DNA from 2 places in the Thauera sinica genome. Region 2 is predicted to be linked to the other one. Evidence: riboswitches for the same ligand, from Rfam matches in the RefSeq annotation. Region 2 holds a riboswitch; the other holds the start of a gene.
The links. Region 2 has a riboswitch for S-adenosylhomocysteine ahead of ahcY (adenosylhomocysteinase). Riboswitches for the same ligand answer to the same signal wherever they lie in the genome.
Positions count from the first base shown of each region.

Region 1: it holds a riboswitch for S-adenosylhomocysteine, as region 2 does, so the genes downstream of both, metH (methionine synthase) here and ahcY (adenosylhomocysteinase) in region 2, are expected to answer to the same signal.

Region 1 covers NZ_CP023439.1:3,967,036-3,978,779, reverse strand. Annotated here, with positions in the region: gene CCZ27_RS17425 (YifB family Mg chelatase-like AAA ATPase) at 1-267, shown strand, start outside; gene CCZ27_RS17420 (ABC transporter ATP-binding protein) at 280-1,014, opposite strand; gene CCZ27_RS17415 (ABC transporter ATP-binding protein) at 1,004-1,777, opposite strand; gene CCZ27_RS17410 (ABC transporter permease subunit) at 1,774-2,883, opposite strand; gene CCZ27_RS17405 (branched-chain amino acid ABC transporter permease) at 2,899-3,831, opposite strand; gene CCZ27_RS17400 (branched-chain amino acid ABC transporter substrate-binding protein) at 3,966-5,081, opposite strand; gene CCZ27_RS17395 (branched-chain amino acid ABC transporter substrate-binding protein) at 5,327-6,445, opposite strand; gene bamE (outer membrane protein assembly factor BamE domain-containing protein) at 6,613-7,104, shown strand; gene CCZ27_RS17385 (hypothetical protein) at 7,119-7,730, shown strand; S-adenosyl-L-homocysteine riboswitch at 7,976-8,051, shown strand; gene metH (methionine synthase) at 8,128-11,744, shown strand, end outside.
Region 2 covers NZ_CP023439.1:4,983,911-4,995,654, reverse strand. Annotated here, with positions in the region: gene CCZ27_RS21795 (DUF484 family protein) at 1-252, opposite strand, end outside; gene dapF (diaminopimelate epimerase) at 324-1,157, opposite strand; gene CCZ27_RS21785 (lysophospholipid acyltransferase family protein) at 1,178-2,047, opposite strand; gene CCZ27_RS21780 (lysophospholipid acyltransferase family protein) at 2,044-2,931, opposite strand; gene metK (methionine adenosyltransferase) at 3,189-4,352, shown strand; S-adenosyl-L-homocysteine riboswitch at 4,587-4,689, shown strand; gene ahcY (adenosylhomocysteinase) at 4,774-6,183, shown strand; gene CCZ27_RS21765 (TlyA family RNA methyltransferase) at 6,206-7,063, shown strand; gene metF (methylenetetrahydrofolate reductase [NAD(P)H]) at 7,060-7,905, shown strand; gene CCZ27_RS21755 (GGDEF domain-containing response regulator) at 8,139-10,037, shown strand; gene CCZ27_RS21750 (DMT family transporter) at 10,092-10,976, opposite strand; gene CCZ27_RS21745 (helicase HerA-like C-terminal domain-containing protein) at 11,050-11,744, opposite strand, start outside.

The sequences.
Region 1 (11,744 bases), 1.0 Mb from region 2:
TCGCAGGCGCGCGCCCTGCAGCACGAGCGCCAGGGCGGTCCCAACGCCAGGCTGGAACCCGGGCGGGTGGAGGAAATCTGCGCGCCGGATGCCGCGGGTGCCGCGCTGCTCAAACAGGCGATGAGCCGGCTGAACCTGTCGGCGCGCGCCTACCATCGCGTGCTGCGTGTGGCGCGCACGCTCGCCGATCTCGCCGGCGCGGAACGCCCCAACATGGTGCATGTGGCCGAGGCGATCCAGTACCGCCGCAGCCTGGACGGGCGATAGGGCGCCGCGGCGTCAGGCAGCCTCGCCCAGGTAGGCCGCGCGCACCTTCGGGTCGGCCAGCAGCGCCTCGCCGGTGCCGGTCAGGGTGATCCTGCCCGATTCCATCACGTAGCCGCGCTGCGCGAATTCCAGCGCCAGGTTGGCGTTCTGCTCGACGAGCAGGATGGTCACGCCTTCCCTGGCGACCGACTGCACGACCTCGAAGATCTTCTCCACGACCAGCGGCGCCAGGCCCATCGACGGTTCGTCGAGCAGCAGCAGTCTGGGGCGCGACAGCAGCGCGCGGCCGATCGCCACCATCTGCTGTTCGCCGCCCGACAGCGTGCCCGCGATCTGGTGCAGGCGTTCCTTCACCCGCGGCAGCATGGTGTAGACGCGTTCCAGGTCGGCGTCGATGCCGGCGGCGTCGCTGCGGGTGTAGGCGCCCATGCGCAGGTTCTCTTCCACCGTCAGCCGGGTGAAGATGCCGCGCCCTTCGGGCACCAGCGCGATGCCGCGGCGCAGGCGCCGGTGGGCCGGCACGGCGTTCATCTTGTCGCCGGCGTAGCTGATTTCGCCGCCGGCCACCGGCAGCACGCCGGCGATCGCGTTCAGCGTGGTGGTCTTGCCGGCGCCGTTGGCGCCGATCAGGCAGACGAGTTCGCCGGCGTAGAGTTCGAGATCGATGCCCTTCACCGCCTTGATGCCGCCGTAGGCGATCTGCAGGTTCTGCAACTGCAGCAGCGGCGATACCGGATTAGTGTGCATGCTTGCCTCCGCCGAGGTAGGCGGCGATCACCGCTTCGTTCTTCTGCACTTCGGCGGGCACGTCCTCGGCGATCTTCCTGCCGAAATCGAGCACGGCGACGCGGTTGCACAGGCCCATCACCAGCTTCACGTCGTGCTCGATCAGCATCACCGTGATGCCGTCGCGGCGGATCTGCTCGATCAGCACCTTCAACTGCGCGGTTTCGGTGGCGTTCATGCCGGCCGCCGGTTCGTCCAGCGCCAGCAACTGCGGCTCGGTGGCCAGCGCGCGGGCGATCTCGAGCCGGCGCTGGTCGCCGTAGGACAGGTTCTTCGACACCACGTCGGCGAAGTGCGCGATGCCGACGTACTTGAGCAGTTCGTAGGCGCGCTCGGTGGTCAGGCGCTCTTCCTCGCGGGTGAAGCGGTTCTGCGTCAGCACGCCCCACACGCCCGCCTTGGTGCGGATGTGGTGGCCGGCCATGACGTTCTCGAGCGCGGTCAGCTCGCGGAACAGGCGGATGTTCTGGAAGGTGCGGGCGATGCCGCGGCCCACCACCTTGTGCGGCTTGCCCGCCGGCAGCTCGGAGCCGTTGAAGACGAACTCGCCGCCGTCCGGCGTGTAGGCGCCGGTCAGCACGTTGAAGAAGGTCGTCTTGCCGGCGCCGTTGGGGCCGATCAGGCCATACACCTCGCCCTTGCGGATGGTCAGCGACACGTCTGACAGCGCCTGCAGGCCGCCGAAGCGCTTGCCGATGCCGCGGGCTTCGAGCAGCGTGATCACTTGGCGCCCTCCTGCTTGAGCTTCTCGGTCAGGTGCCGGTCGTGGGAGTAGCGGGCGCGCGCCGGGATCATGCCCGCCGGGCGCAGCAGCATCATCAGGATCATGGCCAGGGACAGCAGCAGCATGCGCAGCACTTCGGGGTCGAGCAGCACGTGGCCGAACAGCGTCTGCTGCAGCGGCACCGCGACGTCGCGCAGGATCTCGGGCAGCAGGGCGAGCACGAAGGCGCCGACCACCGCGCCGGCGATGTTGCCCATGCCGCCGAACACCACCATGGTGAGCACCGCGATGGACTCCATCAGGCTGAAGCTCTCCGGGCTGACGAAACCCTGGAAGGCGCCGAACAGACAGCCCGACACGCCGCCGAAGGTGGCGCCGAGCGAGAACGCCAGCAGCTTCATGTTGCGGGTGTTGATGCCGATCGCCTTGGCCGCCAGTTCGTCGTCGCGCATCGCCGCCCAGGCACGGCCGATGCGCGAGATCTGCAGGCGCTGGATGAAGAGGATGGAGCCCGTCACCGCCAGCAGGAAGAAGTAGTAGTAGAGGAACAGCGAGTTGATCGTGAAGTTCTCGCCGATCTGGATGTTGCGCGACAGGTCCCAGCCGAACAGGTTGATCGGGTCGATCATGTTGATGCCCTGCGGCCCGTTGGTGATGTTCACCGGGTAGTTCAGGTTCAGCATGAAGATGCGCACGATCTCCCCGAAGCCCAGCGTCACGATGGCGAGGTAGTCGCCCCTCAGCCGCAGCACCGGAAAGCCCAGCGCGATGCCGGCCAGCGCGGCGAAGCCGGCGCCCAGCGGCAGGATCACCCAGAACGGCAGATGGACCTCGAAGTGCGGCGAGGCGAGGAAGGCGAAGGTGTACGCGCCCACCGCGTAGAACGCGATGTAGCCCAGGTCGAGCAGACCGGCGAAGCCCACCACCAGGTTCAGGCCCAGCGCCAGCATCATGTACAGCAGCGCGAAGTCGAGGATGCGCACCCAGCTCCGGCCGAACTGCCAGGCGATCAGCGGCGCGGCCAGCGCGATGATGATGATCAGCCAGCGCGCGGCCATGGGGTTGCGTTTGCCCAGCCAGGGGATGGCGGCGGCGAGTTCGTTCATGGTGTGGTCGCTCCCTTATGCGCGGTCCGACACGCGTTCGCCCAGCAGCCCGGTCGGGCGGAAGATCAGCACCAGCCCGAGGATGATGAAGGCGAAGATGTCCTGGTACGAGGAGTTCAGGAAGCCGAAGGTGAGGTGTTCGATGTAGCCCGCGCCGAAGGATTCGACCAGGCCGAGCACGACGCCGCCGAGCATGGCGCCGCCGAGGTTGCCGATGCCGCCCAGCACCGCGGCGGTGAAGGCTTTCAGGCCGGGCATGAAACCCATGCCGTAGTGGGCGATGCCGTAGTTGCTGGCGAACATCACGCCCGCCACCGCGGCCAGCGCCGCGCCGATGACGAAGGTGAAGGCGATCACCGCATTGGTGTCCACGCCCATCAGGCTGGCGACGCGGTGGTTCTCGGCGGTGGCGCGCATCGCGCGGCCGATCTTGGTGCGATTGACCAGCAGCAGCAGGCCGACCATCAGCGAGGCCGAGACGAGGACGATGGTGACCTGCACCGGGGTCACGAACACGCCCTCGATCGGCTGCAGCGGCGTGGTCGAGATCAGTTGCGGATAGGTGTGGTAGTTGCGCCCCCAGATGATCATCGCGATCGTCTGCAGCAGGAAGGACATGCCGATGGCGGTGATCAGCGGCGCCAGCCGCGGCGCGTTGCGCAGGCGCCGGTAGGCCAGGCGCTCCATCGTGAAACCGAGCAGCATGCACACGACGATCGCCACCAGCAGCGCGATCGACAGCATCACCAGCGGCGACATGCCGGGCGCCATGCCCATGAGGAACATCATGGTCTGCAGTGCGACCAGCGCGCCGACCATCAGCACGTCGCCGTGCGCGAAGTTGATCAGGCCGAGGATGCCGTAGACCATCGTGTAGCCCAGCGCGATCAGCGCATACACGCTGCCGATCACCAGGCCGTTGATGAGTTGCTGGATGAGGGTTTCCATGTTGCCTTTGCCGAGTCTGACGGGCCGCCAGGCAGGCGCGGCCGGGGATCGAGAAGACGGGCCGGGCGGCGCGGAAGGTGCCGCGTCCCGCCCGGCCCGCCCCTTCACGCCGCGTCAGGCGTGAAGGGAAGGAATCACATCGGAACCCAGTTGCCGTCCTTGAAACTGTAGATCGTCACCGCGCCTTCCTTGATGTCGCCCTTGCCGTCGAACGACACGTTGCCCGTCACCCCGGCGAAGTCGCTCTTCTTCAGTTCGGGCAGGTACTTCGACGGCTCCGGCGAGCCGGCCTTCTCCATCGCCTTCACGATCGCCATCGCCGCGTCGTAGGCATACGGCGCGTAGAGCTGCACCTCGCCGTTGAAGCGCTTCCTGTACTGGTCGCGGAACGCCGCGCCACCCGGCATCTTGTCCAGCGGCAGGCCGGCCATCGAGCAGTAGGTGGTGGCGGTCATCGCGTCGCCGGCGAGCTTGATCATCTCCGGGCTGCAGCCGCCGTCGCCGGTCAGGAACTTGGCGTTCACGCCGAGCTGCTTCAACTGGCGCAGCATCGGGCCGGCCTGCGCGTCCATGCCGCCGAAGAAGATCACGTCGGGGCCGGTGGCGCGGATCTTGGTCAGGATGGCGTTGAAGTCGGTGGCCTTGTCGGTGGTGAATTCGCGCGCCACGACCTGGGCGCCGGCGGCCTTCACCGCCTTTTCGGTCTCGTCGGCCAGGCCCTGGCCGTAGGCGGTGCGGTCGTCGATGATCGCCACCTTCTTCGCCCCCAGCCCCTTCACCGCGAAGCTGCCCAGCGCGCCGCCCTGCTGTACGTCGTTGGCGATGGTGCGGAACACGCCCTTGAAGTTCTGCAGCGTCAGCTTCGGATTGGTCGATGCCGGAGAGATCTGCGGGATGCCGCCCTGGTCGTAGATGCGCGAGGCGGGGATCGAGGTGCCGGAGTTCAGGTGGCCGACCACGCCCTTGACGCCCGCATCGACGAGGCGCTGCGCCACGGTGGTGCCGGTGCGCGGGTCGGCCTGGTCGTCCTCGCCGATCAGTTCGAACCTGACCTTCTTGCCGCCGATGGTGACACCCTGCGCATTGATCGTTTCGATGGCCAGCCGCGTGCCGTTCTCGAGGTCCTTGCCGAGGTGGGCGATGGTGCCGGTCAGCGGCGCGGCGCTGCCCAGCTTGACGACGGCTTCCTGCGCCTGGGCGGCGCCCAGGCCGATGCTCATGACTGCGGCTGCGACGACGGTTTTCTTCATGCTTGATCCTCCAGCGAAATCGAGTGAGGGGGGAGCGTGGGATTGAAGCCGAAACGCGCCCGTATTGTGCCCAAAAAAGCATCGGGCGAGCGCTGTGCGCATGCGCATTGCGCAGCACGGCATATGCTGCGATGCACAAACCGTGCCACGCCGCAGGAACCGGGCCGGGAGGGCCCGGGCGCCCCGCGGCGGTGCGCGTCAGATCCCCGCCACGCACCCCGGCGGGGCGTGCATGCTGCGGCGGATCAGTCGAACGCCTCCCACTTGCCGCCCTTGTAGTGGTACATGCTGACGCCGCCGACCTTGATGTCGCCCTTCGGATCGAACGCGATGTCGCCGGTCACGCCCTTGAAGGAGACCTTCTGCAGGGCTGGCGTGTATTTGGCCGGATCGGTCGAGCCGGCGCTCTTCATCGCCTCGATCAGCGCCGTCGCCGCATCGTAGGCATACGGCGCGTAGAGCTGGATCTCGGCGTTGAAGCGCTGCTTGAAGCGGGCGAGGAAGGCATCGCCGCCCGGCATCTTCCCGATCGGGATGCCGGCCTGGGTGCAGAACACCTTGTCGCTCATCGCGTCGCCGGCGAGTTTGACCATCTCCGCCGTACATACGCCGTCGCCGCCGAGGAAGGTGGCGTTCATGCCGAGCTGGCGCAACTGGCGCAGCATCGGGCCGCCCTGCGCGTCCATGCCGCCGTAGAACACCGCGTCGGGGTTCTTGCCCTTGATCTTGGTGAGGATGGCCATGAAGTCGGTGGCCTTGTCGGTGGTGAACTCGCGGCCCACGACCTCGGAGCCCATCTTCTTCATGCTGTCGGCGAAGGCGTCGGCCAGGCCCTGGCCGTAGGCGGTGCGGTCGTCGATGATCGCGATGCGCTTCACCTTCAGCGCTCCGGTGGCGTACTTCGCCATCGCCTCGCCCTGCTGCAGGTCGTTGGCGATCACGCGGTAGGTGGTCTTGAAGCCCTGCTGCGTCAGCTTCGGGTTGGTGGAGGAGGGCGTGATCATCGGGATGCCGGCCTGCTCGTAGATGCGCGAGGCGGGAATGGAGGCGCCCGAGGTCAGGTGGCCGACGACGCCCTTCACGCCGTTGTCGCTCAGGCGCTGGGCGACGGTGGTGGCGGTGCGCGGGTCGGCCTGGTCGTCCTCGCTGACGAGTTCGAACTTCACCGCCTGCCCGCCGATCGTGATGCCCTTGGCGTTGGCGTCGTCCAGCGCCAGGCGCACGCCGTTCTCCGTGTCCTTGCCGATATGGGCGATGGGCCCGGTGAGCGGGCCGGCGTTGCCGATCTTGACGACCGTCTGGGCGTGTGCTGCCGTCATGCCCAGGCCGGCGAGGGCGAGGGCAACCAGGGTTTTCTTTTGCATGTGAAACCTCCGAAATGTCGCAAACAAGCACCGCGCCGGGCATTGCAAAGCGCCCGGTGTTCGCCGATTCTAGCCCAGGCGCCTGCCGCGGGGCTTCGAGCTTTCGCAGGAATGCACGTCCCCGCGCGGCGGCGCCCTGCAAACGAAACCATGGAGGGAGTCTTTCGATGAAGCGCATCGTGGTCTGGCTGTGTTCCCTGCTGTCGGCGATCGGCCTCGCCGCCTGCGACTACATCAACCTGCGCGAACTCGAACCGGGCGTATCCACCGAGCAGCAGGTGCGCGACCGTTTCGGTCCGCCGCAGATGGAATGGCGCAACGACGATGGTTCCGTCACCTGGGAATATTCGCGCCAGCCCGAGGGCATCGAATGCTTCATGATCACGATCGGCGCCGACCGCATCCTGCGCAGCATCGACCAGGTGTTGAACGAGCGGACCTTCGCGCGGGTCGAAACCGGCATGAACGGCGACCAGGTGAGGCGGCTGCTGGGCAAGCCGGCGTCCAGCCAGTTCTTCCAGCTCAAGCAGGAAACCGTGTGGGAATGGAAGATCGACCACGGCCAGGCGACCGGCGGCGAACCCGCCTATTTCACCGTGTCGTTCAACACCGACGGCCGCGTGGTCGGCACCGGCCGCTACACGAAGCATCGAGGTTGATCGGGAGGCAAGGAATGGACGCCCCATCCACTGCGGCGGCGCGCAGCGCCCGCCCCTGGCTGTTCGCGCTGCTGCTGGTCGTGTGCACGTCGATCCTGGGCGGCTGCGCCGCATTCGCGCCGCCGCGGCCCTTCACCACCGAGGCCGAGGCGCTCGCCGCGCGCGGCGAGCCCACCCGGCGCTGGCAGAACGAGGACGGCACCACCACGCTGGAATACGCGACCCAGCCCTACGGCCACACCTGCCTGATGGTGCAGGTCGACGCCGGCGGCATCGTGCTGCGGCAGTGGGATGCGCTCGACGGCGACAACCTGGCGCGGGTGACGAAAGGCATGACGCGCGACGAGGTGTCGCGCCTGCTCGGCCAGCACCGTTCCGAGCAGTTCTTCAAGCTGTCGGGCGAGGAAGTGTGGGACTGGAACATCCGCAACGAATACGGCGCCTCGATCGCCACGCTGTTCAACGTGCATTTCATCGACGGCAAGGTCGTGCGCACCAGCCAGACCTACGTGTATCCGCCCGACGGGGCGATGTGGGGCCCCTGGGGGCACCCCTACCCTTTTGGCTATCCGTATCCGCTGCACCCGAGATTCCACGGCTACGGATACTGGCCCTACTGGTGGTAAGCCCGCGCCGGGATTGCAGGGCAATCGCATGAGTGCCCCGAATCCGGTCTGACGGCGGGGGATGCGCTCCGCGTTCTGCGCAACTCGACTTCGCTGCGCTCGGGACTCGGACAGTGCTCGCCCGCTCCGCGCATCCCCCGCCGCCAGACCTGCCGCGTCGCGCCATCCCGACGGCTGCAAGACCCTTCGTGCGATCGCCCTGCCGGATTGGCAGATCTCGGCCTGAGCCGATAGAATCCGGCACTTCTGCCGAGGAGCGCTGCGACCCGCCGCACGACGTGCGGGCCAGGCTCGGCAACCGATCAACGGCGCTCACAAACCTTCAGCCGGTTTGTGGCGCCGTTCGCATTCGTGCATGGCGTTCCCGGTGATTGCAGAACGACCGAGGTAAGACCCCATGCAAGCCGACCGTATCGCCGAACTTCGCCAGCTTCTCGCCGCGCGCATCCTGATCCTGGATGGCGCGATGGGCACGATGATCCAGCAGCAGAAGCTCGGCGAGGCGGACTATCGCGGCGACCGCTTCCGCGACCATCCGCGCGACCTCAAGGGCAACAACGACCTGCTGGTGCTGACGCGCCCCGACATGGTCGCCGGCATCCACCGCGCCTACCTCGAGGCCGGCGCCGACATCATCGAGACCAACACCTTCAACGCCACCCGCGTGTCGCAGGCGGAATACGGCCTGGAAGGGCTGGCCCACGAACTGAACGTCGCCGGCGCCCGCCTGGTGCGCGAACTGTGCGACGAATACACCGCGAAGGACCCCGCCCGGCCGCGCTTCTGCGCCGGCGTGCTGGGGCCGACCTCGCGCACGCTGTCGATCTCGCCCGACGTCAACGACCCGGGTTTCCGCAACATCGGCTTCGATGCGCTGGCCGACGACTACTACGCCTCGGCGCAGGGGCTGCTCGAAGGCGGCGCCGACATCCTGCTGATCGAGACGGTGTTCGACACGCTCAACGCCAAGGCCGCGGTGTTCGCCATCGAAAAGCTGTTCGGCGACCTCGGCCGGCGCTGGCCGGTGATGGTCTCCGGCACCATCACCGACGCCTCCGGCCGCACGCTGTCGGGCCAGACCGCCGAAGCCTTCTGGAACTCGCTCAGCCACGCGCAGCCGATCGGCTTCGGCCTCAACTGCGCGCTCGGCGCCGACCAGTTGCGCCAGTACGTCGAAGAACTGGCCAATGTCTGCGACACGCACGTCTCCGCCCACCCCAACGCCGGCCTGCCCAACCCGCTGTCGCCCACCGGCTACGATGAGACGCCCGAGCATCTCGCCGGCGAGATCCAGGAATGGGCGCGGAGCGGCCTGGTGAACATCGTCGGCGGCTGTTGCGGCACCACGCCGGCGCACATCGCCGCGATCGCGCGCGCGGTGGCGGACATCGCCCCGCGCCGCGTGCCGGAGATCGACAAGAAACTGCGCCTGTCGGGCCTGGAACCCTTCAACGTCGGCGGCGACAGCCTGTTCGTGAACGTCGGCGAGCGCACCAACGTCACCGGCTCCAAAGCCTTCGCGCGCATGATCCTCGAAGGCCGCTTCGACGACGCGCTCGCGGTGGCGCGCCAGCAGGTCGAGAACGGCGCCCAGGTCATCGACATCAACATGGACGAGGCGATGCTGGATTCGGTCGCCGCGATGGAGCGCTTCTGCAAGCTCATCGCCTCTGAACCCGACATCTCGCGCGTGCCCATCATGCTCGACTCGTCGAAATGGGCGGTGATCGAGGCCGGCCTGAAGTGCATCCAGGGCAAGGGCGTGGTCAATTCCATCTCGATGAAGGAAGGCGAGGCCGAGTTCCTGCGCCAGGCCCGGCTCGCGCGCCGCTACGGTGCGGCGGTGATCGTGATGGCCTTCGACGAGCAGGGCCAGGCCGACACCTTCAAGCGCAAGACCGAGATCTGCGAGCGCGCCTACCGGCTGCTGGTGAAGCCGGCGGCCGAAGGCGGCGCAGGCTTCCCGGCCGAGGACATCATCTTCGACGCGAACATCTTCGCCATCGCCACCGGTATCGAGGAACACGACAACTACGCGGTCGATTTCATCCAGGCGGTGGCCTGGATCAAGGCGAACCTGCCGTGGGCCAAGACCTCCGGCGGCGTCTCCAACGTCAGCTTCAGCTTCCGCGGCAACGACCCGGTGCGCGAGGCCATCCACACCGTGTTCCTGTACCACGCGATCAAGGCCGGCCTGTCCATGGGCATCGTCAATGCCGGCCAGTTGGGCGTGTATGACGAACTCGACCCCGTGCTGCGTGACAAGGTCGAGGACGTGGTGATGAACCGCCGCCCCGGCGCCGGCGAGGCGCTGGTCGAGTTTGCGCAGACGGTGAAGGGCCAGGCCAGGGATGCCGGGCCGGACCTCGCCTGGCGCGGGTGGCCGGTGGAAGAGCGCCTGTCGCACGCGCTGGTGAAGGGCATCACCGACTACGTGGTCGCCGACACCGAGGAGGTGAGGGCGAAGCTCGAAGCCGACGGCAAGCCGCCGCTGGCGGTCATCGAAGGCCCGCTGATGTCGGGCATGAACGTGGTCGGCGACCTCTTCGGCGCGGGCAGGATGTTCCTGCCGCAGGTGGTGAAGTCCGCGCGCGTCATGAAGCAGGCCGTCGCCCACCTCATTCCCTACATCGAAGCCGAAAAGCTTCGCACCGGCGCCAGCAGCAAGGGCCGCATCGTCATCGCCACGGTGAAGGGCGACGTGCACGACATCGGCAAGAACATCGTCGGCGTCGTGCTCGGCTGCAACGGCTACGAAGTGATCGACCTCGGCGTGATGGTGCCGGCGGCCAGGATTCTGGAAGCGGCGAAGGAGCACGGCGCCCAGGCGATCGGCCTCTCCGGCCTGATCACGCCCTCGCTGGAAGAAATGGCCCACGTCGCCGGCGAGATGCAGCGCCAGGGCTTCGACGTGCCGCTGCTCATCGGCGGCGCCACCACCAGCCGCAACCACACGGCGATCAAGATCGCGCCGCATTACGGCAAGGCGGTGGTCTATGTGCCCGACGCCTCGCGCGCGGTCGGCGTGGTCACCGCGCTGCTGTCCGACGAGAAGAGCCACGCCTTCAAGGCCGAGGTGGCGGCCGACTACGAGAAGATCCGTGCGCTGCACGCCAACAAGAAGGGCGTGCAACTGGTCGGCCTGGAGGCGGCGCGGGCCAATGCCTACGACCCGCTCGCGGCAGCCGGCTACCTGCCGCCCGAACCCGACAGCCTTGGGGTGACGGCGCTCGACGTCGATCTGGAGTCGCTGCGCGACTACATCGACTGGGGCCCCTTCTTCCAGACCTGGGACCTCGCCGGCAGCTTCCCCGCGATCCTGGACGACGAAGTCGTCGGCGAGACGGCGCGCAACGTCTACAACGATGCGCGGGCCATGCTCGAAGACCTCATCGCCGGCCAGTGGGTGCAGGCGAAGGCAGTGTTCGGCCTCTTCCCCGCCAACAGCGTGGGCGACGACATCGAGTTCTACGCCGACGAAGCGCGCAGCGAGCCGATGATGACCTGGCACGGCCTGCGCCAGCAGCACGAACGCCCGCCCGGCAAGCCGCACTGGTGCCTGGCCGACTTCATCGCGCCCAGGGCCAGCGGCGTGCGCGATTGGTGCGGCGCCTTCGCGGTGACCGCCGGCCTCGGCATCGAGCACAAGCTGGCCGAATTCGAAGCCGCCCACGACGACTACCACGCCATCATGCTCAAGAGCCTGGCCGACCGCCTCGCCGAAGCCACGGCCGAATGGCTGCACGAGCGCGTGCGCAGGGAATACTGGGGCTACGCTGCCGACGAGGCGCTGGACAACGCCGCGCTCATCAAGGAGCAGTATCGCGGCATCCGCCCCGCGCCCGGCTACCCCGCCTGCCCGGACCACACGGTGAAGGCAGCGCTGTTCCAGTTGCTCGACGCGCCGGCCAACACCGGCATGGGGCTGACCGAATCGATGGCGATGACCCCGGCGGCGAGCGTGTCCGGCTTCTACTTCGCGCATCCGGAAAGCCATTATTTTGCGATCAGCAA
Region 2 (11,744 bases):
CAGCGCCACCGCCAGGCGATGCACCTTCTCGCTGATGTCGTCGTTCTCTTCGCCGAAACGGATCAGCTCGGACAATTTCTGCTCGAGCAGGCCGATCTTGTCGCGCAAGGCGTGCAACTGGCGCTCGGCGAGCGAGATCGCCTGCCCGCCGTGGCGCGGATGCGGAACGGTGAGGCGGGTGAACAGCTCGCCATGCTCGTTGAGGAAATCGGGGTTGTCGCGCAGATAGCGGGCGACGTCTTCGGGATTCATCGGGTAGCTCCAGCCGGGCGCAGCAGGCCCGGATCAAGGTCGGATCAGGTCCGGAAAGGGTCGGCGAACGATCAGGCGAGTTCCAGTTCGCCGTCGAACACGGTGACGGCCGGGCCGGTCATCAGCACCGGCGAGCCCTCGCCGGCCCAGGCGATCTCGAGCGTGCCGCCGCGCGTGTCGACCCGTACCGGCGATTCCAGCAGGCCGCGCAGGATGCCGGCGACCACCGCCGCGCAGGCGCCCGTGCCGCAGGCCAGCGTCTCGCCCGCGCCGCGCTCGAACACGCGCAGCCGGATGTGGCGGGCATCGACCACCTGCATGAAGCCGGCATTGACACGGGCGGGGAAGCGCGCATGGCGTTCGATCAGCGCCCCCTGCGCCGCCACCGGCGCGGTGTCGACGTCGGCCACCACCTGCACCGCATGCGGGTTGCCCATCGACACCGCGGTGATCGCCACCGTGTCGCCGCCCACCTCCAGCGGCTGCACCACCGCGTCGGAATCGGACACGAAGGGCACGTCCGCAGGCTTCAGCACCGGCACGCCCATGTCCACCGTCACCAGCCCGTCGTCGCGCAGGCGCGGCTCGATGATGCCGGAACGCGTCTCGACGCGGATCTCGCGCTTGCCGGTGAGCTGCTTGTCGTGGACGAAGCGCACGAAACAGCGCGCGCCGTTGCCGCACTGCTCGACCTCGCCGCCGTCGGCATTGAAGATGCGATAGCGGAAATCCACCCCCGGCGTGCTCGCCGGCTCGACCACCAGCAACTGGTCGCAACCGACGCCGAAATGGCGGTCGGCGATGGCGGCGACACGCTCGGGCGTGAGTTCGACCGGAGCGCGGGTGGCGTCGATCACGACGAAGTCGTTGCCGAGGCCGTGCATCTTGGTGAAGCGCAGTTTCATTGCAGGAGGTCCAGACGGTTTCAGTAGAACTTCGGCTCGCCGCGCGGCCGCGTCTTGAAGCGGCGATGCACCCAGTAGTATTGCTCCGGCATGGTGCGGATCACGCCTTCGAGCCAGGTGTTCATGCGCGCCACGTCGCCTTCGACGTCGCCACCGGGGAAATTCTCCCACGGCGCGCCGATCTGCAGCACGCAGCCGCCGCGCGGCTGCAGGCGCGCGACGCAGGGCAGCACCGCCGCGTCGGCCAGGCGCGCGAGGCGCGGCAGGGCGGAGATGGTCGCCGCCGGAATGCCGAAGAAGGGCACGAAGATCGATTCCCTGCGGCCGTAGTCGAGATCGGGCAGGTAGTAGAAGGGGCGCCCCGACTTCATCGCCTTCACCGTGCTGCGCACGCCGTCGCTGCGCGACAGCAGCAACTGGTCGCCGAAGCGGCTGCGGCCATGGTACAGCCAGCGGTCGAACACCTTGTTGCGCTGCCGCGAATAGATGCTGACCGCGTCGATCTCCAGCGTGATCCGGGTGCCGGCCATGTCCAGGCCGAGGAAATGCGGCGCCAGCAGGATCACCGCGCGGCCCTCGTCCTGCGCGCGGCGCAGGTGCTCGAGCCCCTCGATGGGCACGATCTCCTTCAGGCGTGCGGCGCTCGCCCACCACAGCAGGCCGCGCTCGAACAGGCTGCGGCCGAGCAGCGCGAAGTGCCGCCGCGCCAGCCGCCGCCGCGCGGGTTCGTCCAGTTCCGGAAAGCACAGCCGCAGATTGGTCTGCACCACATGCCGGCGCCAGCGCGCGAACGGGTACAGCAGCAGGCCGAAGCCGCGGCCCAGGGCGGCGAGCAGCGGCAGCGGCAGGAAGTGGAGCAGCCAGATCAGGCCGATCGCCAGACGGCTCACTGCCCGTCTCCGCCCGCGCCGTCCGCCGCGCCGCCGCTGTCGCCGGTCCGGGGCGAACGCGGCTTCTTGTAGCGGTTGTAGCCCCACAGGTACTGCTCGGGGCGCAGCATGATCAGGCGCTCGACCTCGCGGTTGATGGTGGCGCAGCGCGCCTCGAGATCCCCCTCCAGCGGCAGCGTCGGCGGATACAGGCGCATGACGAAACCCTCGCCGCGCGGCAGGCGCTCGACCCAGCAGTAGATCGTGCGCACGCCCTTCACCTCGGCTAGGCGCGCGGCCAGCGTCATCGTCCACGCCGGGCGGCCGAAGAACGGCGCCCACACGCCTTCGCCCGCGCCCGGCACCTGGTCGGGCAGCATGCCCACCGCCCCGCGGTTGCGCAGCGTCTTCACCAGTTGACGCACGCCGGACAGGTCGGCCGGTGCGGCGCGCAACTGCGGCCGCGAGCGCCCCGCTTCCATCAGCGGCGCCAGCACCGACTTGCGCGGCGGCCGGTAGAGCACGGTGATCGGCTCGCGGGTGGCGATGTACTGCGCATTGATCTCGAAGCAGCCCAGGTGCGGCGTGACGAACAGCAGCCCGGCACCCTCGCGGTGCGCGGCCTCGACCAGTTCCCAGCCCTCCACCCGCAGCTTCTCCATGACCGCGTCCACCGGACGCAGCCACACCCATGCGATTTCGATGAACTGCCGGCCGGTCTCGGCGATCGCGGCACGCAGCAGGCGCGTGTCCTCGCGCCCCAGCGCATTGAACAGGTTCTGCCGCAGGCGGCGGCGGTAGGTCGGCGACGCCGCGTAGGTGATCCAGCCGGCCCAGCCACCGAGGCGGTGCAGCCAGGACAAGGGAAGACGGGCGAGGAGGCGGAACAGGGATTGGACGATCACGTCGCTCAGCAGGAAATCACGCTCGGCGGGCCGGAGCGTTTGACCTCCGGAAGCGGCTTCGTATAATTATGACTTAGCCGCCGAGTTAACTCGACAACTTGCAGGGCGGCCAGCGGAAGCGACCGGCATCGGCCGGATGACGCCTCTTCCGCCAAAACAAGTTCTGCTAAAGCGTCGGCTGCTCGAAAGCATCCCCGGAGCCGGCCGTCACGCAAGGCCAGTGCGAACCGGGGATTTCGCCTTTTTGGAGCAGCATCTTGAGCACCTTTCTCTTCACCTCCGAATCCGTTTCCGAAGGCCATCCGGACAAGGTCGCCGACCAGGTTTCCGACGGCGTGCTCGACGCCATCCTGACCGAGGACCCCAAGGCGCGCGTCGCCTGCGAAACGCTGGTGTCGACCGGCCTCGTCGTGATCTCGGGCGAGATCACCACCACCGCCCACCCGAACTACCGCGAGATCGCGCAGGAAGTCATCCGCCGCATCGGCTACGACAATTCCGACATCGGCTTCGACTACAAGAGCTGCGCGGTGCTGGCGGCGATCAACCGCCAGTCGCCCGACATCGCCCAGGGCGTCAACCAGGCCAACGACGACCCGCTCGATCAGGGCGCTGGCGACCAGGGCCTGATGTTCGGCTACGCCACCAACGAAACCGCCGCCCTGATGCCGCTGCCGATCTACTACGCGCACCGCATCATGCAGCGCCAGGCCGAAGTGCGGAAGGACGGCCGCCTGCCCTGGCTGCGCCCCGACGCCAAGAGCCAGCTCACGGTGAAGTACGTCGACGGCAAGCCCGCGGCGATCGACACCGTGGTGGTGTCCACCCAGCACGACCCCGACGTGTCGCAGTCCCAGATCCACGAGGCGGTGATCGAGACCATCATCAAGCCGGTGCTGCCGCCCGAACTGATGAAGGGCGAAGTGCGCTACCTGGTGAACCCGACCGGACGCTTCGTCGTCGGCGGCCCGCACGGCGACTGCGGCCTGACCGGGCGCAAGATCATCGTCGACACCTATGGCGGCGCGGCCCACCACGGCGGCGGCGCGTTCTCCGGCAAGGACCCGTCCAAGGTCGACCGCTCGGCCGCCTATGCCGGCCGCTACGTGGCGAAGAACATCGTCGCCGCCGGCCTGGCCGACAAGTGCGAGGTGCAGGTCGCCTATGCGATCGGCGTCGCGCGCCCGGTGAGCCTGATGGTCAACACTTTCGGTACCGGCAGGATCGCCGACGAGAGAATCGTCCAGCTCATCGGCCGCCACTTCGACCTGCGCCCGAAGGCCATCATCCAGACGCTCGACCTGCTGCGCCCGATCTACTCCAAGACCGCCGCCTACGGCCACTTCGGCCGCGACGAGCCGGAATTCACCTGGGAGCAGACCGACAAGGCCGCCGCGCTGCGCGCGGACGCCGGGCTGTAAGGCCGCCCGGCACGGCCTCGAACGCAGCGCCCACGCCAGCCGTCCGTGCCGGGCATTCCTGGAGGGGGCGAGGACTGTCCGAGCCCGCAGGGCGAGTTCCGCAGCCCCCGGAAGGAATGCCCGGCACGGACGGCGGTCCCCCGCACAGACAGCCAGCGCCCGAACGACGCCCATCCGCCGGACAGCCATCCACCCGTACGACACCCACGGCAGACCCGAAGCTATAATCACACCTCTTCCGAGGAGCGCTGCAAGGCGCCGGCCGCATCCCCTGCGTCGGCCCCCAGGCTCGGAACCCGCCACTCCCGGCGGGCATGTCCAACGGCGCTCACCTGATCGCAACCCTCAACCCTGCCGGGTTCGGGATGTCGGGTGAGCATGATGCCGTCCCCTCCCTCCCGGCCATAGCACGGAGCTTCACATGAACGCTGTGGCTGATCTCAACGACCACGTAGTCGCCGACCTGTCGCTTGCCGACTGGGGCCGCAAGGAAATCCGCATCGCCGAGACCGAGATGCCCGGCCTGATGGCGATCCGCGAGGAATACGCCGCCAGCCAGCCCCTCAAGGGCGCCCGCATCACCGGCTCGCTGCACATGACGATCCAGACCGCGGTGCTGATCGAAACCCTGATCGCACTCGGCGCCCAGGTACGCTGGGCCTCGTGCAACATCTTCTCGACCCAGGACCACGCCGCCGCCGCAATCGCCAAGGACGGCATCCCGGTGTTCGCCGTCAAGGGCGAATCGCTCGAGGACTACTGGGACTACACCCACCGCATCTTCGAATGGAAGGACGGCGGCTGCAGCAACATGATCCTCGACGACGGCGGCGACGCCACGCTGCTGCTGCACCTGGGCGCGCGCGCCGAACAGGATGCGTCGGTGCTGGCCAGGCCCGGCTCGGAAGAGGAGACGATCCTCTTCGCCGCCATCGAGGCCAGGCTGGCGCAGGACCCCGCCTGGTACTCCACCCGCCTCGCCCACATCAAGGGCGTCACCGAGGAAACCACCACCGGCGTGCACCGCCTGTACCAGATGCACGCGCGCGGCGAGCTCCGCTTCCCGGCGATCAACGTCAACGATTCGGTCACCAAGTCCAAGTTCGACAATCTCTACGGCTGCCGCGAATCGCTGGTCGACGGCATCAAGCGCGCCACCGACGTCATGGTGGCCGGCAAGATCGCGCTGGTGTGCGGCTACGGCGACGTGGGCAAGGGCTCGGCGCAGGCGCTGCGTGCGCTGTCGGCCCAGGTGTGGGTGACCGAGGTCGACCCCATCTGCGCGCTGCAGGCGGCGATGGAAGGCTACCGCGTCGTCACCATGGACTACGCCGCCGACAAGGCCGACATCTTCGTCACCGCCACCGGCAACTACCACGTGATCACCCACGACCACATGGCGAAGATGAAGGACCAGGCCATCGTCTGCAACATCGGCCACTTCGACAACGAGATCGACGTGGCGTCGGTCGAGCAGTATCGCTGGGAAGAGATCAAGCCGCAGGTCGACCACATCATCTTCCCCGACGGCAAGCGGATCATCCTGCTCGCCAAGGGCCGCCTGGTGAACCTCGGCTGCGCCACCGGCCACCCGAGCTACGTGATGTCCAGTTCCTTCGCCAACCAGACGATCGCGCAGATCGAACTGTTCCAACACACCGCCAGGTACCCGGTGGGCGTCTACACGCTGCCCAAGCACCTCGACGAAAAGGTCGCGCGCCTGCAGTTGAAGAAGCTCAACGCCCAGCTCACCGTCCTGACGTCCGCGCAGGCCGCCTACATCGGCGTGCCGGTCGAAGGCCCGTACAAGTCGGAACACTACCGTTACTGAGCGGCATCCGGAGGCCGTCCCGATGAGCATGAATTCCTTCCATGCCCGGCAGGGACGGCCGCGCCATGCCACCGACGCGAAGAAGCCGGCCGACCGCCACGGCCTGCTGCGCGTCGACCAGTTGCTGGTGGCACAGGGGCTGGCGCCGTCGCGCACCGCGGCGCGCAGCCTCATCGAGGCGGGCCGCGTCAGCCACGACGGCGAGGCTGTCACCAAGCCGTCGCTGGAACTGCCGCCCGATGCCAGGCTGGCGGTGGTGGCGGACGACGGCGACCGCTTCGTGTCGCGCGGCGCGCTCAAGCTCGAAGGCGCACTTGAGCGCAGCCTGCTCGACGTGCGCGGCATCACCTGCCTGGACATCGGCCAATCCACCGGCGGCTTCACAGACTGCCTGCTGCAGGCCGGCGCAGCGAAGGTGGTGGGGGTCGAGGTCGGACACGACCAGCTCCACCAGCGCCTGCGCAAGGACCACCGCTGCGTGACGCTGGAGGGCCTGAACGCCCGCCGGCTCGCGCCCGCCGACCTGCACGGGCACTTCCCGCCGCACGGCTTCGACCTCATCGTCTGCGACGCCAGCTTCATCTCGCTCGCCCTGCTGATGCCGCAATGGCCGGCGCTGCTGGCGCCGGGCGGGCACGTGCTGGCGCTGGTGAAGCCGCAGTTCGAGGTCGGCCCGCAGGGGCTCGGCAAGGGCGGCATCGTGCGCGACGCGGCACGCTACGCCGAGGTCGAGACCCGGCTGCGCGCCGCCGCGCACGACGCCGGCCTGCGCATCCTCGACTGGTTCGAATCGCCCATCGCCGGCGGCGACGGCAACCGCGAATTCTTTTTCCACGGCATCCGCGCAACGGATGCCGGCACCCCACCGCACACGCCATGAATACCGAAATCTCGATCGAGTTCTTCCCGCCGCAGACCGCCGAGGGCGCCGACAAGCTGCGCACCACCTGCGAGAAGCTGGCCGCGCTGAAGCCCGCCTTCTTCTCCGTGACCTACGGCGCCGGCGGTTCGACCCGCGAGCGCACCTTCGCCGCCGTGAAGGAGATCGCCGCGGCCGGCCATGAAGCCGCGCCCCACCTGTCGTGCATCGGCTCCACCCGCGACAGCATCCGCTCCATCCTGCAGGAGTATGCCGACGCCGGCATCCGCCGCATCGTCGCGCTGCGCGGCGACCTGCCCTCGGGAGTGGTCGATCCGGGCGAGTTCCGCTACGCCAGCGAACTGGTGGAATTCATCCGCGCCGAAACCGGCGACCGCTTCCACATCGAGATCGCCGCCTACCCCGAATGGCATCCGCAGGCGAGGAGCCCGCGGGACGATCTCCTGGCCTTCAAGCGCAAGGCCGAGGCCGGCGCCGACTCGGCGATCACCCAGTACTTCTACAACCTCGACGCCTACCTCCATTTCGTCGACGCGGTGCGCGGGATGGGCGTCACCATTCCCGTCGTGCCCGGCATCATGCCCGTCGGCAGCTTCAGCAAGCTGGCGCGCTTCTCGGACGCCTGCGGCGCCGAGATCCCGCGCTGGATGCGCAAGACCTTCGAGAGCTACGGCGACGACGCCGAATCGATCCGCGCCTTCGGCCTGGACGTCGTCACCCGCCTGTGCGAGAAGCTGATCGCCGCGGGCGCGCCCGGCCTGCACTTCTACAGCATGAACATGGCCGGCCCGACCACCGAGATCTGCCGCCGGCTCGGCCTGGACGGCCCGCCCCGCCCCTGAACGGCGAGGCTCGCACCGGAACCGCAACGCAATTCCGGACCGCCATTCCGGAGCGCCTCGCCCGGCGGATGCCGCCGCCGGGCCCGCGGGATGCGGCCCGTGGATCGCGGCGCACTCCCCGGCGCATGTTCTATCCACAGCGCCGGAGGATTTGAGTATGCTGACGCACCGATCCGCGCGCCGTCCGCAACGCCCGGGGATCTGCGCCCTTCGCGTGACGGCCCTGCCCCGAGATGAAAAAACTGGAAAACATCGCCATCACCGGTGAACTTCCGAGCCCTAAAGGGGTTGCGCTGGCCATCCTCGAAATGTGCCGGCGGGACGACACCACGGCCGCCGAGATCGCGCACATCGCGCACACCGACCCCGCCCTCGCCGGCCGCCTGATCCGGCATGCGAACTCGGCCGCCGCGGGCAACGGCCGCCCGGTGGTCGCGGTGGTCGACGCCATCCTGCGCCTCGGGCTGGGCACGGTACGCAACCTGGCGCTGGGCTTCTCGCTGGTAGACCAGTACCAGAACGGCCCCTGCGACGGCTTCGACTACCGGACCTTCTGGTCGCATTCGCTGCTGATGGCGCTCGCGCTCCAGAAGTTCTGCGCCCTCACGCACATCGGCCAGCCCGACGAACTGTTCGCCTGCGGCCTGCTGTCGCGCATCGGCTGCCTGGCGCTCGCCACCGCCTACCCGGCCGAATACACCAACGTGCTGGGCCTGAACGGACCGGAGCGCACGCTCACCGACCTCGAGCAGGAACACCTGCAGACCGACCACAACGAACTGAGCGCCGCCCTGCTCACCGACTGGGGCATTCCGGGCGCGCTGGTCGAGCCCATCTATCACCACGAGAATCCCGACGCCTCAGGCTTCTCGGAAGGCTCGCGGCCGTACCGGCTCGTGCACCTGCTCTACCTCGCCAAGCGCGTGGCCGATCTGGGCGTCGCCGCCGAGAACGAACGCAGCGGCCGGACGGCGGAGCTGCTGCTGCTGGGCGGCAGGATCGGCCTGAACTGCGAGGAGCTCGGCGCCACCATCGACGAACTGGTGCGCCAATGGCACGAATGGGGCGAACTGCTGAAGATCCCCGCCTCGGCCCTGCCCCCCTTCGCCCAGGTGTCCGCGCCTCCGCGTCCGGCGGAAAGCGGCAGTCCCGCGGCCCTGCGGGTACTGCTGGCCGAAGACGACCCCGCCACCCGCAGCATGCTCGAGACTGTGCTCGGCGGCGCACTGGGGCATTCGGTGATGTGCGCCGGCGACGGACGCGAGGCGCTAGCGCTGGCGATAGAGGCCATGCCGCAGATCGTCATCGCCGACTGGAAGATGCCCGGCATGGGCGGCCTCGAGCTGTCGCGGGCCCTGCGCGCCACCGAATGGGGGCAGACGATCTACCTGATCATGCTGATCGGCGGCGAATCCGAAGACGAGGTCGGCGAGGCTTTCGAGGCGGGCGTCGACGACTTCCTCGCCAAGCCGGTCGACGTCCGCACGCTGCACACCCGCCTGCGCGCCGCCCGGCACTACGTGCAACTGCTCGCGGCGTGGGAGCGCGACCGCGCGCAGCTCAAGCACTTTGCCGCCGAACTGGCGATCAGCAACCGCCGCCTGGAGCACGCGGCGATGACCGACCTGCTTACCGGCCTACCCAACCGCCGCGCCGGCATGACCGCGCTCGCCAAGGCGTGGAGCGCCGCCAACCGCTCCGGCCAGCCGCTGTCGGCGCTGTTGCTCGACGTCGACCACTTCAAGCGCATCAACGACAGCCACGGCCATGCCATCGGCGACAACGTGCTGCGCGAGGTCGCGCAGGCGCTGCAGCACTCCGCGCGCCGGGACGACAGCGTGTGCCGCCTCGGCGGCGAGGAATTCCTCATGATCTGCCAGAACGCCGACCTGAAGTCCGCGCTGATGGCCGCCGAACGCCTGCGCCGCATGATCGAGGGCCTGCGCATCAAGGCCGGCGGCGCACTCATCCAGACCTCGATCAGCATCGGCGTGGCCAGCCGCGAGACGGCGATGGCCGACGCCGACGACCTGGTGAATGCGGCCGACCGCGCCCTGTACCAGGCCAAGCAGGCGGGGCGCAACCGCAGTTGCATCTACGTCCAGGGGCAGTTGCGCTGCAACCCGCACTGACGCGGAGCGGCACCCGCGCGCAAGCCTCGCAGGCGCCCCGCGAGCGCTTCGCGCTCAGCCCGCCTTGCGCGCCATGAACATCACGCCGCCGATCACCATCGCCGTACCCGCGATCTGCGCAAGGCCGATGGCTTCGTCGAGCAGCAGCCAGCCCAGCGCGATGGTGATCGCCGGCCCGAGGCTGCTCGTCAGCGACACCGGCCCGGCACCGAGACGCCGGATCGCCTCCGAGGTCAGCCACACCGGCGCCACCGTGCTGACGAGCGCCATCGCCAGGGCGAGCGCATACACCTGCCACGGCTGCACCAGCGCAGACACCGGCCGCATCACGAAGAACTGCACCAGGCAGCCGAGGCAGGCGAAGCTGGTGGCATAGGCAGTGAAGCGCGCCGAACCCGTCCGCCCCACGACTTCGCCGTTGCCCATCAGGTAGAGCGCGAAGGTGACCGCGCTGGCGAACACCAGCAGGCTGCCCAGCACCACGTCGTCGGCATCGCCGGCGATCGTCAGGTCGTGGCCGACGGCGACGCCGATGCCCAAGTAGCACAGGCCGAGCGCACCCAGCATGCGGCGGGTGACGGGCTTGCCGAGGAAGAGCGCCGACAGCACGATCACCAGCGTCGGATACAGGTACAGGATCAGCCGCTCGAGCGCGGCGGTGATGTACTTCAGGCCAAGGAAGTCGAGGTAGCTGGCGAGGTAGTAGCCGATCAGCCCCAGGCCCAGCATCCACGCCCAGTCTCGCGCCGGCAGCCGCGCGGCGGCGCGGCGGCTGGCGACGACGCCCATCGCCACGAAGAACGGCAGCGAGAAGCCCATGCGCAGTGCGAGCAGGGTCTCGGCATCCACGCCGTGGCGGTAGGCGAGCTTGACCAGGATGGCCTTGAACGAAAAGCCCGTCGCGCCCAGCACCGCAAAGGCGAGGCCGCTGCGGTTCATCGGCCGGCCCCCGTCCTGCGGCCGCGCACGGCCGCCTCCCCGCCGTACCGGCCGTGCGGGGCGGCAGCCACGCTCAGCGGCGCCCTCCGAGCAGGGAGCCGAGGATGCCGCGCACGATCTGCCGGCCGATGGAACTGCCTATCGTGCGCGTCACCGTCTTGGCCGCGATCTGCACCAGGCCGTCGCGCTGGCCGCCGCGCGGGCCGGTGGAACCGAACAGGATGTCGCCGACCATGCTGCCGGTTTCGCCGCCGGCCTGTTTCGCCGCCTCGCGGCCGGCCTTGATCGCCGCGGTGGTGGCCGCCTTGGCCTGCAGCATCTCGTAGGCCGACTCGCGGTCGATCGCCTGCTCGTAGTGGCCGAAGACCACCGAGCCCTTGATCGCCGCGTCGCGCTCGGCGGCATCCAGCGGGCCCAGCCGCGAATTCGGCGCGATGACGAAGCAGCGCTCGGTGATCTCCGGCCGGCCCTTGTCGTCGAGGAAGGACACCAGGGCCTCGCCGACGCCGAGTTCGGTGATGGCCGTCGCCGCATCGAAGGCCGGGTTCGCGCGCATCGTCTCGGCAGCGGTCTTCACCGCCTTCTGGTCGCGCGGCGTGAAGGCGCGCAGCGCGTGCTGCACGCGGTTGCCGAGCTGCCCCAGCACGGTCTCGGGCACGTCGAGCGGGTTCTGGGTGACGAAATACACCCCCACGCCCTTCGAGCGGATCAGCCTCACGACCTGTTCGATCTTCTCCAGCAATGCCTTGGGCGCATCGTTGAACAGCA